DNA from 4 places in the Buttiauxella sp. AC038 genome. Region 4 is predicted to be linked to each of the others. Evidence: predicted binding sites of a transcription regulator. Region 4 holds the regulator's gene; each other region holds the start of a gene.

The links. The regulator PhoB, encoded in region 4, activates phosphate uptake and scavenging genes when phosphate is short. The targets are predictions, from matches to a motif close to CTGTCATAAAACTGNCNNAT.
Region 1: ugpB (sn-glycerol-3-phosphate ABC transporter substrate-binding protein UgpB) is a predicted target of PhoB. The motif match lies at 2,312-2,331, and genes of this name have one in related genera.
Region 2: rpoH (RNA polymerase sigma factor RpoH) is a predicted target of PhoB. The motif match lies at 1,975-1,994, and genes of this name have one in related genera.
Region 3: AC0IXI_RS10755 (PhoX family protein) is a predicted target of PhoB. The motif match lies at 2,678-2,697, and genes of this name have one in related genera.

What each region holds. Positions count from the first base shown of each region.
Region 1 is NZ_CEEDCQ010000001.1:192,141-196,642, forward strand. It holds gene AC0IXI_RS00900 (high-affinity branched-chain amino acid ABC transporter permease LivM) at 1-776, shown strand, start outside; gene livG (high-affinity branched-chain amino acid ABC transporter ATP-binding protein LivG) at 773-1,540, shown strand; gene livF (high-affinity branched-chain amino acid ABC transporter ATP-binding protein LivF) at 1,542-2,255, shown strand; gene ugpB (sn-glycerol-3-phosphate ABC transporter substrate-binding protein UgpB) at 2,457-3,776, shown strand; gene ugpA (sn-glycerol-3-phosphate ABC transporter permease UgpA) at 3,883-4,502, shown strand, end outside.
Region 2 is NZ_CEEDCQ010000001.1:183,462-187,963, reverse strand. It holds gene AC0IXI_RS00880 (branched-chain amino acid ABC transporter substrate-binding protein) at 1-622, opposite strand, end outside; gene rpoH (RNA polymerase sigma factor RpoH) at 970-1,824, opposite strand; gene ftsX (permease-like cell division protein FtsX) at 2,081-3,136, opposite strand; gene ftsE (cell division ATP-binding protein FtsE) at 3,129-3,797, opposite strand; gene ftsY (signal recognition particle-docking protein FtsY) at 3,800-4,502, opposite strand, start outside.
Region 3 is NZ_CEEDCQ010000001.1:2,260,122-2,264,623, reverse strand. It holds tRNA gene AC0IXI_RS10765 (tRNA-Val) at 114-190, shown strand; tRNA gene AC0IXI_RS10760 (tRNA-Val) at 217-293, shown strand; gene AC0IXI_RS10755 (PhoX family protein) at 663-2,627, opposite strand; gene AC0IXI_RS10750 (Csu type fimbrial protein) at 3,301-3,831, shown strand; gene AC0IXI_RS10745 (fimbrial biogenesis chaperone) at 3,853-4,502, shown strand, end outside.
Region 4 is NZ_CEEDCQ010000001.1:3,981,513-3,986,014, reverse strand. It holds gene sbcC (exonuclease subunit SbcC) at 1-904, opposite strand, end outside; gene sbcD (exonuclease subunit SbcD) at 901-2,118, opposite strand; gene phoB (phosphate response regulator transcription factor PhoB) at 2,330-3,019, shown strand; gene phoR (phosphate regulon sensor histidine kinase PhoR) at 3,042-4,349, shown strand.

The sequences.
Region 1 (4,502 bases), 3.8 Mb from region 4:
CCGGCCTGGTGTCTGCGGCGGCAGGTTTCCTGCTCGGTTTCCCGGTGTTGCGTTTACGGGGCGACTACCTTGCGATTGTGACGCTCGGCTTTGGTGAAATCGTCCGTATTTTGCTGCTCAACAACACCGAAATTACCGGTGGCCCGAACGGTATCAGCCAGATCCCAAAACCTACGCTGTTCGGTCTGGAATTCAGCCGCAGCACGCGTGAAGGCGGGTGGGACACCTTCAGCAACTTCTTTAACGTCGCCTATAACCCCGGCGACAGGATTATCTTCCTGTACCTCGTTGCGCTGTTGCTGGTTGTGCTGTCGCTGTTTGTGATTAACCGACTGCTGCGTATGCCGCTGGGCCGTGCGTGGGAAGCGTTGCGTGAAGATGAAATCGCTTGCCGTTCGCTTGGCCTGAACCCAACGCGCATCAAACTGACCGCGTTTACCATCAGCGCCGCGTTTGCAGGCTTTGCCGGTACGCTGTTTGCTGCACGTCAGGGCTTTGTTAGCCCGGAATCCTTCACCTTTGCCGAATCTGCATTCGTACTGGCGATTGTCGTGCTGGGCGGTATGGGCTCGCAATTTGCCGTTATCCTCGCCGCCGTGCTGCTGGTGGTGTCGCGTGAATTGATGCGTGATCTGAACGAATACAGCATGTTGGTACTTGGTGGCTTGATGGTGCTGATGATGATTTGGCGTCCACAAGGCTTGCTGCCAATGTCGCGTCCGCAATTGAAGCTTAAAAAAGAGCAAGTGGAACAAGTGAAAGGAGAGCAGGCATGAGTCAGCCATTGTTATCCGTAAACGGCTTGATGATGCGTTTTGGCGGCCTGCTCGCCGTAAACAATGTTTCTCTGGAACTGCATCCACAAGAAATTGTTTCGTTAATCGGTCCTAACGGTGCCGGTAAAACCACGGTGTTTAACTGCCTGACCGGCTTCTACAAGCCATCAGGCGGTACGATTCTGTTGCGTGATCAGCACCTTGAAGGGCTGCCGGGTCAACAAATTGCACGTATGGGCGTGGTGCGTACTTTCCAACACGTTCGTCTGTTCCGCGAAATGACCGTGATTGAAAACTTGCTGGTTGCTCAGCATATGCAGCTGAAAACGGGTGTGTTCTCAGGTCTTTTGAAAACGCCTGCTTTTCGCCGCTCACAAAGCGAAGCGCTGGACCGCGCTGCAACTTGGCTTGATCGTATTGGCCTACTTGAGCAGGCTAACCGCCAGGCGAGCAACCTGGCGTATGGCGATCAACGCCGCCTTGAGATTGCACGTTGCATGGTGACTCAGCCAGAAATTCTGATGCTTGATGAACCAGCGGCTGGCCTTAACCCGAAAGAAACGCATGAGCTCGATGAATTAATCATGGAGTTACGCAACCATCACAACACCACCGTGCTGTTAATCGAGCACGATATGAAACTGGTGATGGGCATTTCTGACAGGATTTACGTGGTAAACCAGGGAACGCCGCTTGCGAATGGCACGCCGGAGCAAATCCGTAATAACCCTGACGTAATCCGTGCATATTTGGGTGAGGCTTAATATGGAAAATATCATGTTGTCATTTGACCATGTGAGCGCCCACTACGGAAAAATCCAGGCGCTTCATGAGGTCAGTCTGCATATTAAACAGGGCGAAATTGTTACCCTGATTGGCGCGAACGGCGCGGGAAAAACAACGCTGCTCGGCACATTGTGTGGTGATCCGCGCGCTTCCAGCGGCAAAATTACTTTTGATGGCAAAGACATTACCGACTGGCATACCGCGCGCATCATGCGTGAAGCCGTGGCGATCGTGCCTGAAGGCCGCCGCGTGTTTTCTCGCATGACTGTAGAGGAAAACCTGGCGATGGGCGGCTTCTTTGCGGAACGCGACCAGTATCATGAACGCATCCAACGCGTTTACGAACTGTTCCCGCGCCTGCTGGAGCGCCGTATTCAGCGTGCGGGCACTATGTCCGGTGGTGAGCAGCAAATGCTGGCGATTGGCCGTGCATTGATGAGCCAGCCGCGTCTGTTGCTGTTAGATGAACCATCGCTCGGTCTTGCGCCAATTATCATCCAGCAGATTTTCGACACTATCGAACAACTGCGCAGCGAAGGCATGACCATCTTCCTGGTCGAGCAGAACGCCAACCAGGCGTTGAAACTCGCTGATCGCGGCTACGTGCTGGAAAACGGCCACGTGGTGCTGGAAGACACCGGTGATGCGCTTCTGGCTAACGAAGCGGTACGTAGCGCCTACCTCGGCGGCTAGTTTATCGCTTCAAACCTAAGGAGCCTTTTGGCTCCTTTTTTATGACATTTTGCCTCCAGTCATAATTCCTTCACTTCATCGTAACGATCCTGTCACCTCACGGTTATTTTTCTGTCATTCGCGCATGTCATGTTTTGATGCGAACAAAAACGCGTATTTTCGCGCAACTTATTCAACTCAAAATAATTCGAGAGATAAGACATGACTGCATCGTTACGACACACCGCAATTTGCCTTGCGCTAGGATGCGTATTTAGCAGCAGCGCTATCGCCGCCACCTCCATTCCGTTCTGGCATTCAATGGAAGGCGAACTGGGCAAAGAAGTTGATTCACTGGCTCAACGCTTTAACCAGACGCATCCAGACTACAAAATTGTTCCGGTTTATAAAGGTAACTACGAACAAAACCTGGCGGCAGGGATTGCGGCTTTCCGCTCGGGTAATGCGCCAGCTATTTTGCAGGTTTACGAAGTAGGCACTGCGACCATGATGGCCTCGAAAGCTATCAAGCCTGTGTATGAAGTGTTTAACGATGCGGGCATTAAGTTCGACGAATCCCAATTTGTGCCGACGGTTTCCGGTTACTACACCGACGCGAAAACCGGGCATCTGCTTTCCCAGCCTTTCAACAGCTCCACGCCAGTGCTGTATTACAACAAAGATGCCTTTAAGAAAGCTGGCCTCAACCCGGACCAGCCGCCAAAAACCTGGCAGGACCTGGCTGAATACACCGCAAAACTTAAAGCGGCAGGCATGAAATGTGGTTATGCCAGCGGCTGGCAGGGCTGGATTCAAATTGAAAACTTCAGCGCGTGGAACGGCTTGCCGGTTGCGACCAAAAACAACGGTTTTGATGGTACTGACGCCGTGCTGGAATTCAATAAACCAGAGCAGGTGAAACACATCGCTCTGCTGGAAGAGCTGAATAAGAAAGGTGATTTTAGCTACTTTGGCCGTAAAGATGAGTCCACCGAGAAGTTCTACAACGGTGATTGCGCCATCACAACAGCCTCTTCCGGTTCGCTTGCTGATATCCGCCATTACGCCAAATTCAACTACGGCGTGGGCATGATGCCTTACGACTCAACCATTCCGAACGCACCACAAAACGCCATTATCGGTGGGGCAAGTCTGTGGGTTATGCAGGGTAAAGACGCCGCAACATACAAAGGCGTTGCCGAGTTTATGCAGTTCCTTGCTCAGCCAGAAATCGCCGCTGAGTGGCACCAGAAAACAGGTTATCTGCCAATTACCAAAGCGGCTTATGACCTGACGCGCGAACAAGGCTTCTACGAGAAAAATCCAGGTGCTGATATCGCTACGCGCCAGATGATGAACAAGCCGCCATTGCCATTCACCAAAGGTCTGCGTTTGGGCAACATGCCACAGATTCGTACCATTGTAGATGAAGAACTGGAATCGGTATGGACCGGCAAGAAAACCCCTCAACAGGCGTTAGATAGCGCGGTTGAACGTGGAAATCAGCTGCTGCGCCGTTTCGAGCAGTCGACGAAGTCTTAAGTTTTGTTGGTGTCGGATGGCGCTTCGCTTATCCGACCCACGAAAGCCGTTGTAGGGTGGATTAGCGCATGCGACATCCACCATTAATCTCTATAAGAGCAACACTATGTCATCATCTCGTCCGGTGTTTCGTTCCAGCTGGCTTCCGTATGCCCTTGTCCTGCCGCAACTGGTTATCACCATTATCTTTTTCATCTGGCCTGCGGGCGAAGCGCTGTGGTATTCACTCCAGAATGTCGATCCCTTTGGGCTTTCGAGTACTTTTGTCGGGCTGGATAACTTCAAACAGCTTTTCCACGACAGCTACTATCTCGACTCTTTCTACACCACCTTAATTTTCAGTGGATTAGTAGCGGGTAGCGGCCTGCTGGTATCACTGTTTTTCGCCGCCCTGACGGATTACGTGATTCGTGGCAGTCGTATTTACCAAACGCTCATGCTGCTGCCGTATGCGGTGGCCCCGGCGATTGCCGCCGTATTGTGGATCTTCTTGTTTAACCCTGGGCGCGGCCTGCTAACCCACGTTCTTGAGCAGTTTGGTTACCACTGGAACCACGCGCAAAACAGTGGCCAGGCGATGTTCCTCGTGGTGTTTGCTTCGGTCTGGAAGCAAATCAGCTACAACTTCTTGTTCTTCTTTGCCGCCCTGCAGTCGATTCCTCGATCCCTGGTCGAAGCCGCTTCCATTGACGGAGCTGGCCCGGTGCGCCGCTTTTTCAAGTTGTC
Region 2 (4,502 bases), 3.8 Mb from region 4:
GCGTTGAGAAGTCTTTCTCGCCTGCGGTGATACCGTCAAAGAACACCACGTTAGCGCCGCCTTTTTTCAGGTTGTCCTGAACGGAGCGCGCCAGGCCTTCGCCATACTGCTGCTTGTCATGAATTACCGCGATATTTTTCGGTTTTACATGCTCAAGGATGTATTTTGCCGCCGTTGGGCCCTGATCGGAGTCCAGGCCGGTGGTGCGCATTGTCAATTTGTAACCACGCGCGGTCAGCTCAGGCGCTGTTGCCGCTGGTGTAATCATCAGAATACCTTCGTCTTCGTAGATGTCAGACGCAGGCTGAGTGGAAGAAGAACACAGGTGACCGATAACATATTTGATGCCGTCGTTAACCACTTTGTTGGCGACCGCTACCGCTTGTTTCGGGTCACAAGCATCGTCGTATTTAGTGATAACCAGTTTGTCGCCTTTGATGCCGCCTTTGGAATTAATGTCAGCAACCGCTTGTTCTGCACCGGTAAACTCCTGGTCGCCATACTGTGCAACCGGGCCAGACATCGCCCCAACTACCGCTACTTTGATGTCCTTAGCAAATGCCGCGTTGCTCATTGCAAGCGCAATACAACCAGCCAATAACGCTTTGCCCTTCATGTTCATCCTGAGATCCCCATTTTTGTTGTGATTGGTATTTACCCATCATCCTTCAAGCTGCAGGGGTGTTGGCTGCACTCACTTACCCGAATCACTTACCTTAGTAAGCTCATCGGGATAAGCTCCCTGGCCGCCTACCTGCAACTCGAATGCTAATGGGTAATTGTTGTGTTGTTTTGGCACGATTTTATTTTTGATTTACGAATACCGCGTGTGCCTTCGCCGCACTCAGAGTTAAAAACATACCCGAATTTGCGGTTTTTGGAATAACAATTTTTTCACAATAGGGAAGGAAAGTGACGGGCATAAAAAAACCGCCTCGAAAGGCGGTTTTTTTTGTCTGGCTGAATAACTTACGCTTCGATGGCCATGCGCAGTTTTTTCATCGCGTTCTTTTCAAGCTGGCGCACACGCTCGGCGGAAACGCCATAGCGGTCAGCCAGTTCTTGCAGCGTGCTTTTGTTGTCTTCGTCGAGCCAACGGGCACGGATAATATCCTGGCTACGCTCGTCCAGACCCAGCATAGCGTCGCTGAGTTTATCAGCCGCGTGCGATTCCCAGTTATCGTCTTCAATGCCATCGGCAAAGTTAGAAGACTTATCCTGCAAGAACAGCACTGGAGCCATTGGCGCGCTGTCTGAATCGTCGTCGTTGCCCATGTCGAACGTCATGTCCTGCGCCGCCATGCGAGATTCCATCTCACGGACATCTTTGCTGGAAACCCCCAGCTCGTTGGCGACCATTTCCACTTCGTCCTGGTTGAACCAACCCAGACGTTGTTTAGTTTTACGCAGGTTAAAGAACAACTTACGTTGTGCTTTAGTGGTTGCCACTTTCACAATACGCCAGTTACGCAGAACGTATTCGTGAATTTCAGCTTTGATCCAGTGCACGGCGAACGACACCAGACGGACACCCACTTCCGGGTTAAAGCGGCGCACAGCCTTCATCAGGCCGATGTTGCCTTCCTGAATCAAGTCAGCCTGCGGCAAGCCATAGCCCGAGTAATTACGAGCGATATGAACAACAAAGCGCAGGTGAGACAGGATCAGCCTTTTCGCTGCTTCCAGATCGCCCTGGTAATGCAGCTTTTCAGCCAGCTCCTTCTCTTCCTCAGCCGTTAACATCGGCCAGGAATTAGCGGCCCGGATATAAGATTCCAGGTTACCAACAGGGGCTAAAGCTAAATTTTGCATTTCTTTGGTCATTCAAACCCTCTCTTAAGACTAACGTACAGGTTGCTACACCATGCTGCACCTGACCACACGTCAAGCGCCAAACCGTACCATCCACAGTAAACTCAGACAGTGATGTTATCCACAAGTTCACTGTAAAGCTGTGCATATATTACACACAAAATGTGACAGAGCTATGAAACTGGGCAGGAGAAACACATACCGAGGTGGGAGCGTGTCCCCTGCTGACGGGTAATTCGTAGCAGGGAACAAGTATATCAAAAAATTTTTACTCTGGGGTAAAACGACGTAAATGTTGTACCGTTGCGATCCATGCCGCCAACCATCCACTCATGGACGCAACCAGCAGTAACAGCAGGCATTCATCGAAGCCTAAACCGGTAAGATCGAACTTAGTTCCAAACACTTGCGCGACTTCTGTCACCGCAGAAGATAACCGCCACACCAGAATTTCGGTCAGGATCAGCGATAAAAATGCCCCGCTGAAACCTAACAACGCACCGCCATACAAAAACGGACGCAGGATGAATCCATCCGTCGCACCAATCAGTTTCTGCACGTTGATGGAGTCGCGGCGGGCAAAAATGCTCAGGCGAACACTGTTACCAATGACCAGGAACACTGCGGCAACCATCAGCACACCAATCATCGCAGCTACGCGGCCCACAAGGCCTGTCAGCGACGCCAGCCGTGCAAACCAGCTGTCATCCATGCGCACTTCGTCTACACCGTTAATACGGGCGACGCGGTCACGCAAAGTGTTCAGGTGGTCGGTAGTCTGGAAATCGAGTTTCGGGTTAACCACGGCAACCGCAGGCAGCGGGTTTTCTTCCAGCATATCCAGCGCGCCACCAAAGCCCGACCAGTTGCGGAACTCACCCAGCGCTTCGTCACGGGAAAGATAGTTAACTTTATCGACGCCCTCTTCTGCCTGAATCGCGCCAACCACTTGCTGCGCGGCATTGTCATCCAGCGCTTTATCGAGGTAAACCGTGATTTGTGGGGAAGGATAATACTGCGTGGCAGCTTGATTCACGTTCTTGTAAACCATGTAGCACACGCTAGGCAGCGTCAGGGAGATGGCGATAACCATCACCGTCAGGAAAGTAGCTAATGGCTTGCTGCGCAGGTCTTGTAAAGCGCCCTGCCAGGCGTAACGGAACTGTTCGTTCACGCCACCTTTTAGAGATTTGCTTTTCGACTGAGGCCCTTTGCCACGTTTTTTCACCGAGCGACCTAAATCCCCTAGCTTATTCAGCGAGTTGATTTTATCCAGCTTGTTGCTGAAGCGCTTTATGTGATTGAGCGCGCTGCGTTTATTCACCTGCCAGGCCTCCATGCAAATGGCCGTCACTTAACGTCAACATGCGATAATTACGGCGGGATATCAGCCCCATGTCGTGCGTCGCCATCAAAACGGTTACACCCACCCGGTTGAACTCTTCGAACAGACGCAAAATCCCTTCCGAGAGTGCGTCATCGAGGTTACCGGTTGGTTCATCCGCCAATAACACGGCGGGCTTGTTCACCACAGCGCGGGCAATCCCCACACGCTGCTGTTCACCACCAGAGAGTTGGATCGGGAAATTCTTCGCTTTATCTAGCAGGCCGACTTTATCCAGTGCCGCACTAACGCGACGGCGAATATCTTCACCGCTGGCACCCGCGATGATCAGCGGGATTGCCACGTTGTCATAAACGGTTCTGTCCATCAACAGATGGTGATCCTGGAAGATCATTCCAATCTGGCGACGCAGGAACGGCACTTCGCGGCTCTTGAGGCGGCTAATATCATGGCCGCCAAAAGCAATTTTCCCGGCGCTTGGCCGCTCAATACCGCAGATAAGCTTGAGCAGGGTACTTTTCCCCGCGCCTGAGTGGCCGGTCAGGAAAGCCATCTCGCCAGGTTGCATATGGAAGGTCACTCCCTGCAACGCTTGTCTCCCACCGAGATAGGCCTTACTAACGTGTTCAAAGCGAATCATTGTTAATCCTCTCGGGCAAAAAGTGCCTCAATAAAATCGCCCGCATTAAACGGACGCAAGTCCTCAATACGCTCGCCGACGCCAATATAGCGAATCGGAATACCAAACTGATCGGCAACGGAGAAAATCACGCCGCCTTTGGCTGTACCATCGAGTTTGGTTAGCGTAATGCCTGTCAATCCAACGGCTTCATGGAACAATTTAGCCTGGCTAATCGCATTCTGCCCGGTGCTGGCATCGAGGGTGAGCATAACCTCATGCGGTGCATTCCCGTCCAGTTTTTTCATCACGCGAACAATTTTCTTCAGCTCTTCCATCAGGTGCGATTTGTTCTGCAAACGCCCAGCGGTATCCGCCAGAAGGACGTCGACATTACGTGCTTTCGCGGCCTGAATGGCATCGAAAATCACTGAGGCGGAATCAGCCCCTGTGTGCTGAGCAATAACAGGAATATTGTTACGATCGCCCCACACCTGCAGTTGTTCCACGGCAGCGGCGCGGAAGGTATCACCCGCCGCCAGCATCACCGATTTGCCTTCCTGCTGGAACTGACGAGCCAGTTTACCGATGGTGGTGGTTTTACCCACGCCGTTAACGCCAACCATGAGGATAACGAATGGCGTTTTGCCTTCAACTTTCAGCGGCTCATCAACTTTCGCGAGTATTTCGCCCATCTCTTCTTTCAGCAGACCGTACAACGCTTCT
Region 3 (4,502 bases), 1.7 Mb from region 4:
GTTGCACAGATGCGCAGCAAACGAGTGAAATATGGAAGAAAATTGTGGTTTAAAGCTTGCAAGGCTCAGGGGCTGCCGCTAATATTCGTCCCCGTTGTCACAGACAACACAGTGCGTCCGTAGCTCAGTTGGTTAGAGCACTACCTTGACATGGTAGGGGTCGGTGGTTCGAGTCCACTCGGACGCACCATTCTAAGTTTTACCGCAACAAACAGTGCGTCCGTAGCTCAGTTGGTTAGAGCACCACCTTGACATGGTGGGGGTCGGTGGTTCGAGTCCACTCGGACGCACCATTCATAAAGAAACATCCAAAGCTTTATCTCTCCGAACATAAAATCCTAACTAATCCAGCTATATTTCGACTGCTCTACTTAATTCCTATTAAAACTCTTTTCTTAGTATCTCTGATTTTTGTTGCTTACCAGGGCAATGAAGACAATGTGTTACTAATGCTCCAGGCAACATTCACAAGATGACTAAATGAAGCTGGAGCCAAAAGATAGCCTCATTGGGCTACCCTTTTTGTTTAGTTGATGCTGCGACGTCCCATTCCGATCGCTCATTTTTCAGAAGAACGTTCGACTGCCATTGTTATCCCCTCACCTTTTCTTCAGGCTTTGAGCAAAACATCCCTGTTCCGCTCAACTGTAGAGGCTATTTTGTTAGCTACCAATAATTCCGCCATCAGCTTTAACAATAACCACAGTGGAAGATCGTGGGCGACTGTTTTTATCACCGTCAGGCCAGGTGGAGACGGCAGTCGGGTTTGCCGGATCGCTGATATCATCACCAGGTTCACCGGGGTGTTGAATATTAATAAATAGCGTGCGGTTATCTGGGGTAAAGGCGATGCCAGTTATCTCACAGCCACGTGGCCCGGTCAGGAAACGACGATATTCGTTGGTACCTGGAACAGTGGCGAGCATCTGGTTGTTGCCCATTCCCTCATAGGCTTTTTTATTGATAGTGCTGGAGGAGACATCGGTCTGAATCCACAACACACCGCGATGGTCGAATGATAACCCATCTGCGCTGCCAAACTCTGCCCCCTTCATTGAGCCTTTGGTTTTCTCATCTGTGCTATCCGGCTTGCCGCCTAGCACCAGGATATCCCACTTGAAGGCGGTTGATGCAGGGTCACCGTTCTCTTCCGTCCAGTGCATGATGTGGCCGTAGACATTATTAGCGCGCGGGTTGGCAGCATCGACAGGTGCTTTGCCCTCCTTGCCTCGGTCACTATTGTTGGTCAAGGTGCAATAAACACTGCCCGTTGCGTGCGAGTCGACCGCAATCCACTCAGGGCGGTCCATTTTTGTGGCACCAACGGCATCAGCAGCAAGACGCGTTTTAATCAGCAACTCACCCTGACTGGCAAATCCTTTAGTTTCATCAAGGCCCGATTGCCCATATACCAGCGGCAGCCAGGTGCCACTACCATCGTCATTGAATTTCGCCACATACAGCGTGCCTTCAGAGAGCAGGTCCATGGCGGCATCTCGCAGGCTCGCATCATATTGATTTTTGGAAATGAACTTATAGATGTATTCGAATTTCTGATCATCACCCATGTAAGCAACTACACGGTTATCCGCCGCCAGGGTAATCGCAGCGCCTTCATGCTTAAAGCGCCCTAATGCCGTGTGTTTACGTGGAGTCGATGACGGATTATAAGGGTCGATTTCTACCACCCAGCCGAAACGGTTAGGCTCATTAGGCGTTGCATCTACGCTAAAGCGCGGATCGACTTCGTTCCAGCGATAGGATTCATCACTGTCGCTAATGCCATAACGCTTTTCAAGGGCATTTGGCGCAGCTTTTTTAACGAAAATATCCGACCAGTTTTCTTCGCAAGTCAGGTAAGTGCCCCACGGTGTATGGCCGTTGGCACAATTTTGCATAGTACCAAGCACCCTTTGCCCCTGCGGATCGTCCGCAGTTTTCATTAATTCATGATTTTTGGCAGGCCCAGTGAGGGTCATCGGTGTATTGACAGTAATACGACGCGCAAACTCAGAAGGACGAACCACGCTCCAGTTATCGCCCTCTTTTTTCACTTCAATAACCGAAATGCCCATAGCATTTTTGCCCTTGCGCACTTTATCCAGATTCCAGTTCGCCACACCGTCTTTAAACAGCAAACCGTTGTCTATGTATTCGTGGTTCATCGCCAGTAAACCGTGATTCGGCTCGGTTCCTCCCTGCGGCAAACTAAACCATGCCATACCATCGTGGTGCATTCCCGCCTGAGCGGCCTGTTCATCAGTAGTGTTACTGCCATCGGTTTTAAATTCCGGCAGGTTACCCTTTAAACCTACGGCGTCTCCCCAGCGGTAAAATGGTCGCGCGATGTAGCCTTCCGGCACCCGCACGGTATCATCCGTTGAAACTTCAATACTGGTAAAACCAAGGGAAGAAGGACGTGCCAGAGCCGTTTCTACGGCCCATGCAGCTTGGGATTTTAGCAACGTCGGGAAGGCTACTACGGCGCCCGCGACTGCCCCCATTTGCAGGAATCGGCGCCGGCTCAAATACGCACTGGCAACATCTGAAAAAACGGGGTTGGTGCTGCGGTTGCTGATTTCGTCGTTGTGTTCCTGTTTAAACAACGGCTTAAGAGGTCTGCTCATCATGGCTTCCTTTCGATATTGTTATCAGAAGTGAGCAGTGTAAGAAGGTTTTGTTACACATTTATAACAGCATGAGAAGGTCCTGGTTGTTTGATTACCTATGAACAAACATCCAGTAGTAATGTCACCACCCTGTAACAGGCTTAATGTTTTTCGATTACTGTTTGATTATTTTTAATAGTGAAATTTAATGTCTGGGCCGAAGTTTTAGCTTTATTTCTTTTTCATACAACCGAATAATTTCGGTCGCATCACCATATATTAACCTCAATCATGTGAGCAGTTTGCCACCATAAATACCTCATGCATTCCCATTTCAATAATCCTGATCTTGAGCTATTGTTTTATCAAAATAAAAAATATCCTTCTGAATTAGAAAGTTAACAAACCACATTTCATTTACCTTTGTGATTGTTTGCACCTGAAATTATTCTATTATTGCTAATTTTTATATCCCGCATCTCAGGTCGAAATGACTTATAGCAGACTTTCCTGCATGTAATTATCAAACTCGCCTAATAAAACTTAAAGTGCGTATCTGATCATATTAAAAAACTTAATGCATCCCGAAATTGGCATAAAAATGCACCTGATCCTATGGTTTTAATAGACATTCGACATTCATCCGTATGCATTATTGACAAACCGCAGGTATCTGAATAGGTGCAAAGATATGAAATCAATCATTAAAATGCGCATATTTTTTCCTTTCATGATTTTTGCTTTTGTTCCATCTGCAAATGCCGTCGTGGCAACCAACACATTTCAGGTACAAATTACTATTACTGCTTCGTGCGTTGTGACCACTGGCAGCGGGGCAAATATTAATCTGGGCTCTGTCGGTAGTACTGCAACTAACACAACCGGGAATAGCTCCTTTACTGTCCAGTGCTCAAGAACCACGCCTTATTTCATCGGCCTTGCACCATCCACCGTCAATGGTGGCAATACCACAGGTGCTGGATCTATGTCATCGGTCGATAACAGTGGAACAAACAGCGATAAAGTCCCTTATCAATTACATCAAACATCAGGCACAGGTCCCGTCTGGGGTAATACTGCCACCACCTCCGCAGTAGGCAACGGTGTTGGTGGAACTGGTTCAGGAGTGGCGCAAACCTATACGGTATATGCAGTTGCCACCAGCGCAAACTTCGCACCTGATAGCTATGCAGACACTGTAACCGTTAACGTAAACTATTAATATAAAGGACTATTTATAAATATGAAGCCACAGACGCGAACGGTTATTGGGGTTATGTGCCTGTTATCGGCGGCAGTATTTGCACAAAATACGGTGGCAAGCGGCCTACAAGTTTCGCCTGTGACACTGACCCTACAAAGTATACAAAATGCTGATGGCATCTGGTTAATGAACCAGGGTGAAGAGACCATAAATGCGCAAGTTCGTGTTTATAGTTGGAACCAGCAAAGTTATGAAGACCAGCTCAACTCTTCTCAGAATCTGGTTATTAGCCCGCCAATGCTCAAACTGGCACCCGGTGAGAAACAGTTGATTCGAGTGATTCACATGGGGCCTGCCTCAAATACTGTGGAGGAAGCTTATAGGCTGTCAATCAATGAACTGCCTCCAGCCGAACTACAAAAAAATAAAATTCAGTTCGTTTTGCATTATTCAGTTCCCGTTTTTATTCAACCTAAAGGTGCCAGCGAGCATTCAGCAAAATTGCAGTGGGGAATCCAACGTATTGGTAGTGAAGCATTTCTTGAAGTGAGCAATCAGGGGAATAGCCATGCTCAGTTGTCTGGTGCTTCATATATCAACACGCAAGGTAGAAGAAAAGAAATAACACAGGGGCTATTGGGATACGTACTTCCCGGCGCAACCATGCGCTGGAAATTGCCTTTCCCTGC
Region 4 (4,502 bases):
ATTCCTGTAACCGTTTCCAGTCCGGGCGCAGTTTTTCTGCGGGTTGCGCTCGGGTGAGTTTTTCTAACTGCGGTGCCGCCTCTGTTATTGCGAGGGTTGCAGCATTCAAGGCCTGTTGGGTCTGTGTATGCTTCTGTGTGAGCTGTGAAAGCAGGCCGAGCCACTGCTGGTGTTGCTGGAGTTTAAGTTGTTCTGCAAGCTGTACTTTTTCTTCAGTAGTAAGTGCCTGCAAACTCTCAGCAAGCTGCTGGCGCTGCTCTTCGCTCAATAACGCTACACCCGCAGCCTGGGCTTGCAGGTTCTCAAGTTGGCTGCGCACATTTTTATGATTTTCGAACACTGCCGCAGAAACGGTGCCGTAAATTTCAGTGCCGGTCAGTTCTTCGAGCAGCGAGGCACGGTCATTGGCATCGGCATTTAAAAAGGCAGCGAACTGCCCTTGGGATAGCATCATCGAACGGGTAAAGCGGTCGTAATCCAGCCCGGTCAATTTGGCGGTGATCTCGAGCTTATCTTTGACCTTATCGGCGACTATTTTGCCGCTGGCTACTTCTGCCAGCTCCACACGCGGGGCTTGTAGATTGCCGTTTACCGCGTTGCGTGCCCGGTTCTGGCTCCAGAATGCGCGGTAGGCAACACCTTTTACTTCAAACTCCACTTCCGCCAGACATTCGGCTGTATCGCGAGTCATCAGATCATTTTGCGACTGTGAGACGGTATTGAGGCGCGGCGTCTTGTGATAAAGCGCGAGGCAGATAGCATCGAGCAGCGTGGTTTTCCCCGCACCAGTTGGCCCGGTTATAGCAAACAATCCGTTGCTGGCAAAAGGCTCGCTGGTGAAATCAATTTTCCATTCCCCTTTCAGGGAGTTGAGGTTTTTTAACCGTAGGCTAAGGATTTTCATGCCTGTTCCTCCGTGTCATGCAGACTGGCAACGGTTTGAGCAAACAGGGTGCGCAAGCGCTGCGCACGCTCCTCGGTGGTCTCTTCCTGAACCAGGCGGCGTTCAAAAACTTCCTCAACGGTGAGTTCACTCAGGGTTTCTTTATGCTGCTGGGCGATAACGCGTTCGCGCTGCTCACGGCTACGGCGCAGCAACACCACTTCTACTGGCAGCGTTTCGGTGATTTGCTGGATATGGCGTTGCATATCATGCAGGTATTCATCGGTGGCGATTTCGATATCCAGCCACACTTTGGGTTCTGCCGGGGCATCGCGCCACTGTTCTAGTTGCTGTTCAATTTCAGACAGCGAGCCTTTGATAACCGCTAACGGCTGGCTAACTGGAACAGTCAGTGGGGTGACCTCATGAAGTTTACCCTCGGCAAACTCAACCAGATAAACGCTCTTGGTCTTGCCGGTTTCGTCAAAACTTAGCGGAATAGGTGAACCGCTGTAACGGATATGTTCGGTGCCGCCAATTAATTGCGCACGATGAATATGGCCAAGCGCTATGTAATCGGCATTCGGGAAATGCTGCGCCGGGAAGGCATCAAGCGTGCCAATATAGATGTCACGCACTGCATCGCTTTTTGTCACGCCGACGGTCGTTAAATGCCCGGTGGCGATAATCGGCAGCTTCGCGTCAGCGCGCAAATCGCAGGCTGCGCGATAACACTGCTGATAATGTTCGCTAATGGCTTCCATTAAAGAACGCTGTTTTTCATGGCCGGACAGCCCCGCCTGGCTGCTTTGAATATCGCGTGGGCGCAAAAACGGGATTGGGCACAGAATCGCACCCGCCTGGCCGCTTTTGGTATTGAGCCGGATAGCTTGCTGGCTTGCATCATGGCGGGCACTGGCAATCACATATGTATTCAGGCAGGCCATAAGCTCGCGGGATTCGTTGAGCGTCGCCACTGAATCATGGTTTCCTGCCAGCACCACGAGCGAGCATCCCGTCGCCTGGAGTTGCACCACAAAGCGGTTATACAGTTCTCGCGCATAGCTTGGCGGTGAGCCGGTATCAAAAATATCACCCGCAACGATTATGGCATCCACATCATTTTCAACGGCAGCTTTGAGCAGCCATTCAAGAAACGCCTGGTGCTCAGGACCGCGACTTTTGGTATAAAAATTTTGACCAAGATGCCAGTCTGATGTGTGAATTATGCGCATGACCTGTCCGGTGGCTTAAAAATGAAGTCCCGATTATATACACGTCGCCCTTGAAGATGCAGGGGCAAGGCGAAAACGGCATATGTCTCTGTGTCATAAATGAAATTGATGGGTTGCTGAACAGTCATTTTTTTCATAAATCTGTCATAAATCTGACGCATAATGGCACCGCATTGAAACAACAATAATTATTCCCTGGACAAGACAAATCATGGCGAAACGCATTCTGGTCGTAGAAGATGAAGCTCCAATCCGCGAGATGGTCAGTTTTGTGCTTGAGCAAAACGGTTTTCAGCCAGTTGAAGCGGAAGATTATGACAGTGCAGTGAACTTGCTTATCGAACCTTTCCCCGATCTGATTCTGCTGGACTGGATGCTGCCAGGCGGCTCCGGTATTCAGTTTATTAAGCACCTGAAACGTGAAGCTATGACGCGTGATATACCGGTGATGATGCTGACTGCGCGTGGGGAAGAGGAAGACCGTGTGCGAGGTCTCGAAGTCGGGGCCGATGACTATATTACTAAGCCGTTTTCTCCGAAAGAGTTGGTGGCGCGTATTAAAGCTGTGATGCGCCGTATCTCTCCGATGGCGGTAGAAGAAGTGATCGATATGCAGGGGCTGATTCTAGACCCGTCGTCGCATCGCGTGATGACCGGGGAAAACCCATTGGATATGGGGCCAACAGAATTTAAGCTACTGCACTTCTTTATGACACACCCGGAGCGGGTGTATAGCCGTGAACAATTGCTCAATCATGTATGGGGCACCAATGTTTATGTCGAAGACCGAACGGTTGACGTACATATTCGTCGGTTACGCAAAGCGCTCGAACATAGTGGACATGACAGAATGGTACAAACAGTACGCGGTACGGGTTATCGGTTCTCAACCCGCTTTTAATTCCTTATCAGGAGAGTGACGCGTGCTGGAACGGTTGTCATGGAAAAGGCTGGTACTGGAGCTGGTGCTCTGTTGTATACCGGCCGTCATTTTAGGCCTTATTTTTGGCCATTTACCTTGGTTTTTATTACTGGCAGTCACTGGGCTGCTGGTTTGGCATTTCTGGAATCTGCTACGTCTGTCGTGGTGGTTGTGGGTTGATCGTAGCATGACGCCTCCGCCGGGGCGGGGGAGTTGGGACCCGCTGTTGTACGGCCTGCATCAGATGCAACTGCGTAATAAAAAGCGCCGAAAAGAATTAGGCAATTTGATTAAGCGCTTTCGTAGCGGTGCAGAATCATTGCCCGATGCGGTCGTACTGACCACCGAAGAAGGGACGATTTTTTGGTGTAATGGACTTGCTCAACAATTATTGGGACTGCGCTGGCCGGATGATAACGGGCAGAACATCCTTAACTTGCTGCGTTACCCTGAATTTACCCGCTATTTGTCGCAGAAAGATTTTGCTCGCCCGCTGACACTGGTACTCAATAATGGCCGCCATCTGGAATTTCGCGTAATGCCTTATAGCGACGAACAGTGGCTGCTGGTGGCGCGTGATGTGACTCAGATGCACCAGCTTGAAGGGGCGCGTCGCAACTTCTTTGCCAACGTCAGCCATGAACTGCGTACACCGTTAACGGTGCTGCAAGGTTATCTGGAGATGATGCAGGATCAAACCCTTGAAGGCCCGCTGCGCGAGAAAGCGTTGGGCACGATGCGCGAACAAACCTCGCGTATGGAAGGGCTGGTTAAGCAGCTTCTCACGTTGTCAAAAATTGAAGCTGCACCCGCGATGGTGCTCAATGAAAAGATTGATGTGCCACTGATGTTGCGTGTGGTGGAGCGCGAAGCGCAAACTCTCAGCCAGCAAAGACAGACGTTACAGTTTGATATTGATCCGGCTTTAAAAGTGTTTGGTAATGAAGAACAATTGCGCAGTGCGATTTCAAACCTCGTTTATAACGCCGTAAACCATACACCAGATGGCACACATATTACCGTGAGCTGGAAACGGGCTGCGGGTGGGGCGTGCTTTAGCGTTGCGGACACGGGACCGGGCATTTCAGCCGAACACATTCCACGCCTGACCGAGCGTTTCTACCGCGTGGATAAAGCGCGTTCACGGCAAACCGGTGGCAGCGGGCTGGGGCTTGCGATAGTGAAACATGCCTTGAGCCATCATGATGCGCGTCTTCATATTGAAAGCCAGCCGGGTAAAGGAACGACCTTTTCCTTTGTACTGCCTGAGCGTCTTATCGTTAACGAAAAAGTGGTTCAGCCAGAGTAGCTTGCTCTGGCTGTGTCAAAAAAACTTTCCACAGGCCAGTCTTCTGGTCTGTGTTTTTTTTGCTCAGATGTAAATCAATAATCCTCGATTGGTTGTAATTTGACCGCACAAACGACCATGATATTTTCTGATGGATAAACTTATCCTCTAACT